Regions from separate parts of the Photobacterium sp. AWH4_225 genome, predicted to be linked through region 1. Evidence: riboswitches for the same ligand, from Rfam matches in the RefSeq annotation. Region 1 holds a riboswitch; each other region holds the start of a gene.
What was found. A riboswitch is a leader RNA that binds a small molecule or an ion and turns the genes downstream of it on or off. The one in region 1 is predicted to bind lysine.

Region 1 (3,140 bases):
TCTTATCCGTTTAGCCTTACTCAAACAGGCCTTGGTGCAGAACCTTGATCACTTCGCGTGACTCTTCTGTTTTCACCAGGAAGCACAGGTTGTGAGTGCTGGCACCGAAGCAGATCATGCGTGGACTGTAGTCATCCAAACGACTAAATACCTGGGTTGCTGCGCCAGGGGCATCACCGAGTTCGTTACCGATTAGTGCGACTAAGCAAAGGTCTTGCTCGACCTCCACGCTACACAACTTGCTAAGTTGCTCCATTGCCGCAGCAGGCAGGCTTGGGGCACCACCACCGGTATCGGTTTGATCTAGGGTCAATGACACACTGACCTCTGAGGTAGTGATCAAATCAACCGAAATCTTATGCTCGGCCAGAATACGGAATACTTCTGATAGGAAACCGTAGGCGTGGAACATGTTCAGACTGGTCAAGGTAACCATAGTCTGGTTGCAGCGTAGCGCTAAAGCACGGAACTTCGGTGGTTCACTGACTTTCTGACGGATCCAAGTACCGCCTTGTTCAGGCGCTTTGGATGAGCCAATGAAGACAGGGATCTGCTGACGAACCGCTGGCAGTAAGGTCGATGGGTGCAGGATCTTGGCGCCGAAGTTGGCCATTTCAGAAGCTTCACTGAAGCTGATCTCACTGATTGGCTTGGCATTGGCGGTGATACGCGGGTCGGTAGTGTACATGCCTGGTACGTCAGTCCAGATCTCAAGGGTTCCGGCACTGATGGCCTCAGCAACGAGAGCGGCGCTGTAATCACTGCCACCACGGCCTAGGGTCGTGGTTTCACCGTTGTTATCTGAGCCAATAAAGCCTTGGGATACGACAATTGTACCGCTTTCCAGCAAAGGCTGGAGCTGGTCATCGGCGAGTTGGCGGATGGCGTCGATTTCCGGAATGGCTTTGCCGAATTGACTGTCGGTACGCATGACAGAGCGAATATCGAAACGTTGGGCAGTAGCCCCCATTTCGTTGAGAATTTGGGTAAATAAGTGCGTCGACAACAGTTCACCATGGGCAACCAGCTGATCAGTCAGCTTAGTCGATGGTGCTTCGGCGGCCTGCTCGGCTAGGCTTGCCACGTTATTGATAAGTTGTTCTATGTGGCCAGCGACAGCGTCTGGCTGAGCCAGGTTGTCGATAATGTTCTGGTGAATAGAGGTCAATTTATGTAGCCGTTGGGAGCGCTGCTCGTTATCGGCAATTCCGTTTGCAAGTTCAACTAACAGGTTGGTAACGCCGGAACAGGCACTGATCAAAACTACTTTAGCAGCAGGGTTGTCCTTGATGATCGTGGCACTTCGGCTCATGGCGGCATGATCGGCTACGCTAGTACCGCCAAATTTCGCTACGGTTATCGGTGGAGGAACAGTAAAGTTATTTTCGACAAAGCTCACAACGAGTCTCCCAGTAATAAAGAGTATAAACGCAATTAACAGGGGGCTCGGGATGGTAGTCCCGACAAAAGTCAGGAGAGCAAAAAGGTAAGATTGTAAACCGGTACAACAACCAGAAGCTCCCCACCTATTCATTACCATAGTGAATAGATGACAGCCAGAAGGATTCAACCTTCGTAGCCGATACGCCATGCCCCCTGTCATGTCGTATCTCGGCGTTACTCCCCCTCTCCAGACTGCCTCGGGGTGGGGCCCCGCAATCCTAGATACCTGGGTAACGCTCCTCTTCTGTCTGCCCCTGAGAAAAACCTTTCCTCAGGATGAACAAAAAACGATCTACATTGAACCGGATTTGCAGGTGTGTTGTCAATTACATAGAAATAAAATATGCATAAATTTTGCAAAAAATTGTCACAAATGTTGATGGAATCTATGTGCCAGAAGGTGGTCATGATTTGGTATAAGCATAATTAGCTCATTGCTGATATAGTCAATCAGTACCTTACAATAACGATTGACTGTCACGCTTACCGCCAGGGAGGAAAACAATAATGACGATTGGTAGCTTCTACCCACCACAGCGCACCCTTATGGGCCCGGGCCCTTCAGATATCTACCCACAGGTGCTTCAGGCCCTGAGCCGCCCGACCATTGGGCACTTGGATCCGCTATTCATCGGTATGATGGATGAGCTTAAACAGCTGCTGCAATACGCCTTCCAGACTCAAAATACCTTTACCATTGCGGTCTCTGCCCCGGGCAGTGCAGGTATGGAAGCCTGTTTCGTCAACTTGGTTGAACCCGGCGATAAGGTGATTGTCTGCCGCAATGGCGTATTTGGCGACCGGATGCGTGAAAATGTCGAGCGTTGCGGCGGCGTTGCCGTGATGGTCGATAACAACTGGGGGGAGCCAGTTGATCCCGATTTGGTCGCCCAGGCTCTGGACAGCAATCCGGACGCAAAAATCGTGGCCTTTGTCCATGCCGAAACTTCAACTGGTGCGCTCAGTGATGCCGAGGCGATTGCCAAACTGGCCCGTGAGCATGACTGCCTGACGATTGTGGATGCTGTGACCTCGCTAGGTGGCGTTCCTTTGTTGGTGGATGAGTGGCAGCTGGACGCGGTCTATTCCGGCAGCCAGAAATGCCTGTCGTGTGTACCGGGTCTATCGCCACTGACGTTCTCTGAAAAAGCAGTGGCTAAAATCCAAAGCCGCCAAGCACCGGTGCAGAGTTGGTTCCTCGATCAGAGCCTCGTGTTGGGATACTGGAGCGGTGAAGGCAAGCGCAGCTATCATCATACTGCGCCGGTCAACAGTCTTTATGCTCTGCATGAAGCCTTGGTTTTGCTGCATAACGAAGGGTTGGAAAATGCCTGGCAGCGCCACAAAGACGCCCACCTGGAACTTCGTGAAGGTCTGGAGCAGTTAGGCATTGAGTTTGTGGTGGATGAGGCTCATCGCTTGCCTCAGCTGAACGCAGTTTACATTCCTGACGGTATTGATGATGCCGAAGTCAGAAAAACCCTACTTGAGCGTTATAACTTGGAAATTGGTGCTGGCCTTGGTGCTCTGGCAGGTAAAGCCTGGCGTATCGGCTTGATGGGTTATGCTGCCCGCAGTGAAAACGTCGCATTGTGTTTGCGTGCACTGCAAACGACGCTGAAATAAATCTGCGCTTCGATACCAACATTATCGATAGTAAAAAAATGGCTACCTCAAGGTAGCCATTTTTGTCTTTA
Region 2 (3,140 bases), on a different contig from region 1:
TTAACCCCTCAAAAAATAATACGAAAAATTGTCAAAAATTCGCTGCATATTTTTCACTCTGTTGTTATGATACGCAGGCTCAATTTGAGAAGAGTTATTTAATGCAACATCAAGTACAAGTTAAACCATCTGATATCATTACGTTTTCGTACTGTATCTAACTGTTTCCCTTATATTTATCGTCACATTAATAATTCAATTTTAACTGACCGTAGCTATTGGCTTGCGGTTTAAATGAATTTACATAAGGGACATCACATGTCTAAGTCTACTGGTATCGTTAAGTGGTTTAACGAAGAAAAAGGTTTCGGTTTCATCACTCAAGAGAACGGCGGTGCTGACGTATTCGTACACTTCCGCGCTATCGCTTCTGAAGGTTTCAAGACTCTTTCTGAAGGTCAGAAAGTTTCTTTCGACATCGAGCAAGGCCAGAAAGGTCCTCAAGCTGCGAACGTAGTTACTCTATAAGTTTCCGAACTTTAGAGAAGAAAATGCTGGCCTAGGCCGGCATTTTTTGTATCTGCAATATCTGAACCCCAACTCCTCCCTCAACATACCTTTAACCACTTTTTTATTTAGGTACCGCTGGGTAAATATGCAGGTTGAGCCTCCATTTTAGCACCGGTACCTTGTGTCTTTCTCAGGCCCTCTCCGGTCAACCCCGACAAAGCTAAGACTACTCCAGATAAATACTGATATGAAATCCACCATTAACAGCAAAAAATAGCCTTTGTGGTTGTTGTTGCTGCAAGCATGGTAGCCAGTAGTGCAATGTTTTGTTAATTGAGTGTTTAATAAAATATATAATGTGATATTGATCACAATGTGGCGTCAAGTTGATTTGGATTATGCGTTTTTATGTTTTATTCAATACAAAGCGGGTGGTTATTCACTGCCTGCAACGTAGAGGCGCATTACCTAAGAGTAGTTTAGTGAAGGTCGACAGCCGATGAAGCTAAACGAAAGGAGTCAATGCCGAAGTGGTTTTGGTCGTCAGCCAAGCTGCTGGGGTTGTTCTTAATAGGAGCAGCACTGTCATCTCGGGCCCTGCCCGGATGGAGAGCTACAGCAATTTTTGTTTTCGAACAGGTAAGTTCGCCTACCGATTTCGTACAGCCTTTGTCGCTCGCGTGCTCCTTACGCCCCTCCTCTAAATACTCAAATACCTTGATGTTGTTTTTTAGGAGAAGTCTACGAATGGCTGATTACGGATTATTGTCCATCGTACCCGCGGTGCTGGCGCTGATACTCGCCTTTACCACTCGGCATGTTGTTTTGGCTCTGGGCGTTGCAGTGATCAGCGGCATGCTGATCTTAACCAAGGGTCATCCTGTCGATACTGCGTTGATGTTCTTGTCTGATGGGCCGTTCACACAGCTTGCATCGGGCAGCAACGCACAGATCATTATTGTTATTACCATTATTTCCGGCTTTATCTACCTGGTCGAGCAAAGCGGTGGTATGGCAGCGTTTTCGACCATGGCGACCCGCTATGTGTCATCACCATTGAAAGCCCAGCTCGCCACCTGGGCAACCGGGATCGGGGTGTTTTTTACCGACTCGGGCAACTCGCTTATTCTTGGCCCGATGTTCTCGCCAATTTACAACAAGCTCAAGCTGAGCAAGGAGAAGCTGGCCTTTATCATTGACTCGACCTCGTCGCCGATTTGCGTGCTGATCCCGATTATCAGCTGGGGTGTCTACTCGCAGGGCCTGATTGAGAACGCATTCGATAACATGGGCCAGCCCGTTGATGGCTTTGCGACTTTCCTGCAGGTGATCCCTTACCAGCTCTATGCCTTGCTGGCACTGTTCAGTGTGCCTGTCTACGCGGTGCTGAAAAAAGACTGGGGGCCAATGGCCGAAGCCGAGCGGCAAGCTCGCCAGCAGGCTGAGGAGAGCGTACTGCCTGTGGATGACCAGCAGGTGAAATCAGGCCGTATCTCGCTGATTGTATTGCCCCTGGCGGTACTGTTCGGCTCGCTGATCGCGCTGTTCACTTATAACTACCATCTGCATGGCACCATCAATGGCCCGGTGATCCGAGCATCGCTTGGCACCAGCTATCTGATTGCCTCGATAACGGCGATTGCCTACTACGCTTACACCAAAACTATGACCGCCTCGACAGCCTTCAACACTTTTGTGTCGGGAATGCAGCGGATCATGCTAATTTTGGTTATCTTGCTATTGGCATGGACCTTGGGTGATATCTGTAAGTCTCTGGGTACAGGGGACTATATTAGCCAGGTGATGAATGATCGCTTGCCGGTGTTTATGCTGCCTGCATTGATTTTCATTATCGGCAGCTTTATCTCGGTAGCGACAGGTTCGTCGTGGGGCACTTTCGCCATCCTGATCCCGATTGCAGTGCCGGTTGCCAGTGCGCTGGGCGCCGACCCACTAATTTGTATTGGTGCAGCGCTAAGTGGCGGTATGCTGGGGGATCATTCATCACCGATTTCCGACACGACAATTCTTAGCTCGATGTCGACTGGATGTGATCATGTTTCCCACGTCCGCACCCAGTTCCCATACGCTATTTTGACAGGCGTAACCGCCAGCATCGGCTTCATGGTTGCCGAAATCACCCGTAGCCCGTACACCATCGTACTGGCCGCCGTATTGCAAGTTGCACTGATTGTTTTGATGGTGCGCCGTCAGGCCGCAGCCACCCCAGTTACCGCTTAAATAGCGATTGCTATTTCGAGCTACCGTTTAAAAAAAGGATTGAAAATGAACACACTATTTTGGCTAAGAGATGAAGTAAAAGTGGGTGAGCACCGCACGGCATTGACACCTACCGGAGCCAAAGCCCTGATTGATGCGGGCGCCCAGGTGATTGTCGAGCGTAGCGATACCCGTATTTTCCCTGACCAAGCTTATGTCGATGTGGGCTGTGAGCTAGCGGCGGGCCATAGCTGGACTGAAGCTCCAGAGCACGCTTATATCTTGGGTTTGAAAGAGCTGGCTGAAGATGACTTCCCGCTCAAGCACCAGCACATTTACTTTGCCCATGCGTTCAAGGGGCAGGATGAAGCTGTGCAGATCTTATCCCGCTTCAATGCCGGTGGCGGCCAAATTCTTGACCTAGAGTTCCTGCAAGACGAAATGGGCAAGCGTGTTTGTGCCTTCGGATA
Region 3 (3,140 bases), on a different contig from region 1:
CAAGGATAGAGAAAATAGCTTTTGTCGCACCCTCAGAGTTCAAGATGCCAACCACATCCAACGCTCCCGAAAGCTGAAGCGATAGACCGTAGTTACCCAAAATCATGAAGAACAGGAAGCAGCCCATCGACCCAAAGAATATCGAACCGGTCACCATCTGCTTGATGGTACGGCCACGGGAGATCCTCGCGACGAACAAGCCCATGCTCGGGGCGAACACCAGCCACCACGCCCAGTAGAAAATAGTCCAATCCTGCGGGAAGTGGGTATTTTCAAACGAGCCATAGCCGCCGAACGGCTCAGCCCATGTTGCCATGACAAAGAAGTTCGACAGCATACGGCCCAGTGAATCCAAGCCGGTTTCCAGCATGAATATCGTTGGCCCAGTCACCAGAATAAAAGCCAGTAGACCCAAAGCCCCCCAGAAGTTGATGTTACTGAGGAACTTAATGCCCTTCTCCATCCCGGCATACGCCGAGTAGGCGAAGATGGCGGTACAAATCATCAATACGATAACTTGGGTAACCGTATCTTTCGGTACGCCAAATAGGTAGTTGGCACCTTCGGTGATCAACGGCGCAGCCAAGCCCAGCGTCGTAGCACCACCGCCCAGCAAGCCGAAGATAAATAACACATCGATGACTTTACCCAGCCAACCATAACTGCGGGCTTCCCCTATCACAGGCATCAATGCCGCCGAGACCTTAAGTACAGGCTGCTTGCGCACATAGAAGAAATAAGCAATCGGCAATGCAGGGACCAAATAAATAGACCATGCAATCGGCCCCCAGTGGAATAAGCCATAAGTTGCCGCCCAGCGGACCGCTTCTTCACTGCCAGGTTCTAACTGGAAAGGAGGCGCTTGGTAGTAATACGCCCACTCAATTGTCCCCCAGTAAAGAATACTGGCACCGATACCACCACAGAACAGCATGGCCGCCCATGACGCCGTCGTAAACTCGGGCTGCTCATCAGGATCGCCCAGTTTAATTTGGCCGATATCGGAAAAAACGATGTAAATCATAAAGAAGAATGCACCGACACCGAGCGCCAAATAGAGGAAACCGAGCTTATCGGTCATAAACGTTTTGGCGACAGCAATCCATTCTGCCCCTTGTGCCGGAAACAGCAGCAAAGGCACCACAACCGAGATCAACATCCCCAACGCCCCGAAGAACGTCGGTTTATCAATCAATTCAAAGTGTTTGCGAGAAAACACGTTAGCTCCTTAAAATTTAAACCCAGCAATGGGTAAAACGGATAATCCGAGGAAAGGGCTAACGCTTCAAACCAAGATTCTAATCAAGACCATGAAAAAAGCTTATTATTAGCTGACATAAATATTCAGCCGTATATAATGTTAGACTTATGACCAAAATCCAGTAGGATTGACGGTGATAAACCCTAAATCAGTAGAGGCGCGCTGCCTATAAGTAACCGTGTGGAGGGTGATACCTTTGAAGCCGGAGAAAGGAGTCAGCGCCGAAGTGACTGCAGCCATCAACTCAGTCGCTGGGTCTGTGTCGAATAGGCACAGAACTGCCATAGTATTTACCTATGGAGCGCTACCTGAGGGGGTAACAAGTCTTCTTTTTCTGCGTCTTAGTTACACTTCCTTTCGGTAGATCTCCACCTGAAACACATAGGTGTGATGAGATCATGAACCTTGTCGATTTTTCGGACTCGCTAATGTCCGTTATCCCTGCCATGCTGGCTGTTATCCTTGCGGTCACCACCAGGCGGGTTTTGCTCTCCCTCGGAGCAGGTATCTTTGCCGGCGCATTGATGCTTAACCAATACTCACCGCTTGAGTCCCTGCAATACCTGGTCGGCAAAGTGCTGGCAATTGTATGGGTCGACGGCGCAATGAACAGCGATAACGTCAACATGATCATCTTCATGCTGCTGCTTGGCGCGCTGATCAGCCTGATGAGTGTTTCCGGGGCTACCCAAGCGTTCGCCGACTGGGCAGCGGTCCGCTGTAAAGACCGTCGCAGTGCCAAATCACTGACAGGCCTGATGGTCTTCATCTTCTTTATCGACGACTTTTTCCACAGCCTATCGGTGGGTGCTATCTGCCGCCCGGTGACTGACCGTTTCAATATCTCTCGAGCCAAACTCGCTTACCTGCTGGACTCCACAGCAGCACCAGTCTGTGTATTGATGCCAATCTCTTCATGGGGTGCATACATCATTGCCCTAGTTGGCGGCATCATGGTGGCACATGGCGTGACCGATCAAAGTCCAATCTCGGCGTTTGTCGAGATGATGCCAATGAACCTATACGCGGTATTCACCCTTGTGATGGTGCTGTGTGTGATTGCGTTCCAGCTTGATATCGGCCCGATGCGCAAACATGAGAAGTGGGCACTTGAAGGCAAGCTATGGGATGAATCAAAAGGCAAACCAGCCGGCCTGGATGTCGAGGTGCCAGAGTCAGCCAAAGGCGGCATGATTGATATGGTACTGCCTATCCTGACCCTAACTATGGCAACGGTATTTTTCATGGTGCAGTCAGGTGCGGATGTACTGGCTGCCAACGGCGAAGCCTTCAGCGTGATCGGCTCGTTTGAGAACACCGATGTAGGCTCATCGCTAGTATACGGTGCGATCTGCAGCTTGGTCGTCTCTATCGGCCTTGCCCTTCGCTTGAAGCTAGATGCAGGCAGCTGGATGAAAGCCGCCCCACAAGGCATTTCAGCCATGATGCCCGCTATTATTATCCTATTCTTTGCCTGGACGATTGGCGCCGTTGTGCGTGACATGCAAACCGGTATCTACCTAGCTTCAATGTCTAACGGTAACCTGCCGGTTGAACTGCTTCCGGCAGTTGTCTTCCTGCTGTCTTGTGCCATGGCATTTGCGACAGGAACCAGCTGGGGTACGTTCGGCATCATGCTACCGCTAGCCGGTGATATTGCTGCGGCCAGTGACATCGCACTGCTGCTTCCAATGTTGTCTGCGGTACTGGCCGGTGCGGTATTTGGTGATCACAGCTCGCCAATTTCAAGCACCAGTATCTTGTCTGCGACAGGTGCAGGCTGCCACCACATGGATCACGTCATGACCCAGCTTCCTTACGCATGCTCAGTGGCCTTCGGCGCGCTGCTGGGTTACCTCGCTATCGGCTACACCCACTC
Region 4 (3,140 bases), 710 kb from region 1:
CGTCATTTTTATCTTATGCAGTTGATGGCAATAATGACGGTAAGATCGATATCTGGCAGACCGAGGCGGATGTTTTTGCCTCTGCTGCAAATTATTTAAAGAAGGCTGGCTGGGATGATCAATATACATGGGGTCGCCAAGTTTCCTTGCCCGCTTCTATCGATGCGTCGTTGATGGGCGTAGAAAAGAACAAGGCTCGCTCTTTAGCAGAGTGGCAGAAGTTAGGCGTTCGACGTTTCAATGGCCAGGCACTACCGAGTGTTGATATTAATGCTTGGCTTATTCAACCTGATGATAAACATGGCCGTGCCTACCTTATCTACGGCAATTATCAATCCTTGTTGAACTGGAACCGTTCACATTATTTCGCCTTGGCCGTAAGCCACTTGGCAGATCAGATTCGCTAAAGATAAAATATGACAAAGAAGCCAGACCTCAGGGTCTGGTTTTTTATGCTCTTTAGAAAATAACCATACACGGCATAAGTTGATTTACCCCACACGCCGTTTATACCTACTTAGAGTAGGCGGAGAGGAAATATACTCTACGGGAGGAGCTTTTCAGTAAGGTTAAATTATTTTTTTCCTTAAAATCAATTGCTTGGGTTTTTGCTTGGGTTGGATTCAGAAAATAAAAAACCCAGCAATTGCTGGGTTTTTTTAGGTGTTCGTTAAAGAAGTTGAATTATTTGATTTCAAAATCTTCTAGAGACTTACCTTCATCAAGCGCTTTTTTAAGTGCGCTTGGAGTACGGCCTTGGCCAGTCCACGTTTTCTCTTCACCATTTTCATCAAGGAAACGGTATTTAGCTGGACGCTGTGCACGTTTTGCTTTAGGTGCTTTATTTAGAGTTGCTAGAAGCTCTTCTGGGTCAATGCCGTCTGCTAGTAGCATTTCACGGTATTGAGCTAGTTTCTCTGTACGTTCTTTTTCTTTAGCGATTTCTTCAGCTTCTGCTTCTTCACGCTCAGAAACGACAGTTTGAAGCTTTTCTAGTGCTTCTTGTAGTTGCTCAAGAGAATATTCACGAGAAAGTGCGCGAAGGCTGCGAAGGTTAAGTAGCGCTTTCATTGCATCAGACATTTTTTATTTCCTGTAGGTCCAAAACTATAAAATAATAATAGCAGTGACAATTCAATAATTGCAATAATAATACTTTTAATACGGCGATGCCAAATAAAAAATGAAGGGTTCATTTAATTTTTTGCAATTTATCAGGTTCATTTCTCATTTGTAATAAAATGTAATGGTCAGGATAAGTAAATACTCTTATCCAAAATCATCTCGTACTGATAAATATTTGCCATCAATTTCATATGTGAAAGGTATAATAAATTGCTATTAAGTGAATGATTTTTGTACTGCTCAGCAAGACTATTCACTATTTTTGTCATTTTTTTCATCTTAACTTGTTGCATTTGGATATCTATTCCGTAGAATTGACCAGACCTAGACTAAGGGTAGAGGCGCATCGTCTATTAGTAGTAAATCGGAGGGTGATTCCGATGAGGATTTACGAAAGGAGCCGATGCCGAAGTAAGCTCGGGTTATCAAGCCAGCTTGCTGGGGTTGTCACCGAATAGGGACAACACTGCCATAGTATATAATTACATTAACTATGGAGCGCTACTGTGGAGTCGGAAAAGGGTAACTTCTCTTCCTAATGCTCTTCTATACACGACACGATGTCGTGTAAAACAGTAGATCTCCAACCAGGATCGGTTGTAGTCGAGATCATGAATATTGTAGATTTTTCACACTCCGCCATGTCGTTGTTGCCACCTTTGGTTGCACTTGGCTTGGCTATCCTCACACGTCGTGTTTTAGTTTCATTGGGTGTCGGTGTCCTGCTGGGCGCATTCCTGCTGACTGATTTTTCAATTGGTGGCACGGCCTCCTATATCGGTACCACAGTGACTGGCCTGTTTATTGAAGACGGTGCCATCAACAGCTGGAACATGAGTATTGTCGCCTTCCTTATTTTGCTGGGTATGACCACAGCATTACTGACACTTTCTGGCGGTACTCGTGCTTTTGCTGAATGGGCACAGACAAAAATCAAGAGCAAGCGCGGGGCAAAACTGCTGGCAGCTTTCTTGGGCGTGTTCATTTTCGTTGATGATTACTTTAATAGCTTGGCTGTTGGCTCTATTTCTCGCCCAGTGACGGATCGTTTCTACGTGTCGCGCGCGAAGCTGGCATATATCCTCGATTCAACTGCCGCGCCAATGTGTGTATTGATGCCTGCCTCTAGCTGGGGTGCATACATTATTACCCTTATCGGCGGTATCTTGGTGTCGCACGGCGTAACTGAGTACACTCCGCTTGGCGCTTTCATGCAGCTGGCACCAATGAACTTTTATGCAGTATTTGCACTGCTGATGGTATTCGTGGTGGCTTGGTTCCAAATTGATGTGGGCCCAATGAAAAAGCATGAGCTGGAAGCGAGCCATTGCCGTGGTTTCGATGAAGGTGATGACGACAGCCGCGCAAAAGATCTCAATGACGAGCTAGAAATTGAAGAGAGCAAGAACGGCCGCGTTGCTGACCTTGTGATGCCAATCGTGACTCTGATAGTCGCGACCTTCTTCTTCATGCTGTTTACTGGCTACCAGGCATTGGCTGCCGATGGCTTGGCATTTAGCGTCCTGGGTGCCTTTGAAAATACTGATGTCGGTATGTCTCTGGTATACGGTGGTCTTGTTGGTTTTGCTGCTGCCCTTATTCCAGTAATGCGCCAGCGCATCCCAATGGCTGATGTATCATCTACTTTGTGGATTGGTGCCAAGTCGATGTTCGGTGCGATTTTGATCCTGTTGTTTGCGTGGAGTATCGGTACTGTTATCAGTGACATGGCGACAGGTAAATACCTATCGACCTTGGTTGAAGGCAGCATTAACCCAATGCTTCTTCCGGCTATCCTGTTCTTGCTAGCGGGCGTGATGGCTTTCTCGACTGGTACCTCATGGGGTACGTTCGGTATCATGCTACCAATCGCGGGTGATTTGGCGGCGGCAACGGACATTATGTTGATGCTTCCTATGCTAGGTGCTGTTCTGGCCGGTTCGGTATTCGGTGACCATTGTTCACCTATCTCAGATACCACAATCCTATCTTCGACAGGTGCGCGTTGTCACCAC

Region 2: linked by a shared signal. The riboswitch ahead of ACXAD4_RS22370 (Na+/H+ antiporter NhaC family protein) and the one ahead of lysC (lysine-sensitive aspartokinase 3) in region 1 are both predicted to bind lysine.
Region 3: linked by a shared signal. The riboswitch ahead of ACXAD4_RS23920 (Na+/H+ antiporter NhaC family protein) and the one ahead of lysC (lysine-sensitive aspartokinase 3) in region 1 are both predicted to bind lysine.
Region 4: linked by a shared signal. The riboswitch ahead of ACXAD4_RS04975 (Na+/H+ antiporter NhaC family protein) and the one ahead of lysC (lysine-sensitive aspartokinase 3) in region 1 are both predicted to bind lysine.

What each region holds. Positions count from the first base shown of each region.
Region 1 covers NZ_JBSWTF010000001.1:270,993-274,132, forward strand. Annotated here, with positions in the region: gene lysC (lysine-sensitive aspartokinase 3) at 17-1,399, opposite strand; lysine riboswitch at 1,508-1,695, opposite strand; gene ACXAD4_RS01425 (pyridoxal-phosphate-dependent aminotransferase family protein) at 1,951-3,069, shown strand; gene ACXAD4_RS01430 (PglL family O-oligosaccharyltransferase) at 3,138-3,140, opposite strand, start outside.
Region 2 covers NZ_JBSWTF010000004.1:1,136,015-1,139,154, reverse strand. Annotated here, with positions in the region: gene cspE (transcription antiterminator/RNA stability regulator CspE) at 259-468, shown strand; lysine riboswitch at 897-1,074, shown strand; gene ACXAD4_RS22370 (Na+/H+ antiporter NhaC family protein) at 1,198-2,691, shown strand; gene ACXAD4_RS22365 (saccharopine dehydrogenase) at 2,737-3,140, shown strand, end outside.
Region 3 covers NZ_JBSWTF010000004.1:1,492,521-1,495,660, reverse strand. Annotated here, with positions in the region: gene ACXAD4_RS23925 (BCCT family transporter) at 1-1,219, opposite strand, end outside; lysine riboswitch at 1,406-1,576, shown strand; gene ACXAD4_RS23920 (Na+/H+ antiporter NhaC family protein) at 1,660-3,140, shown strand, end outside.
Region 4 covers NZ_JBSWTF010000001.1:978,359-981,498, forward strand. Annotated here, with positions in the region: gene ACXAD4_RS04965 (lytic murein transglycosylase) at 1-407, shown strand, start outside; gene ACXAD4_RS04970 (H-NS family histone-like protein) at 685-1,083, opposite strand; lysine riboswitch at 1,454-1,637, shown strand; gene ACXAD4_RS04975 (Na+/H+ antiporter NhaC family protein) at 1,737-3,140, shown strand, end outside.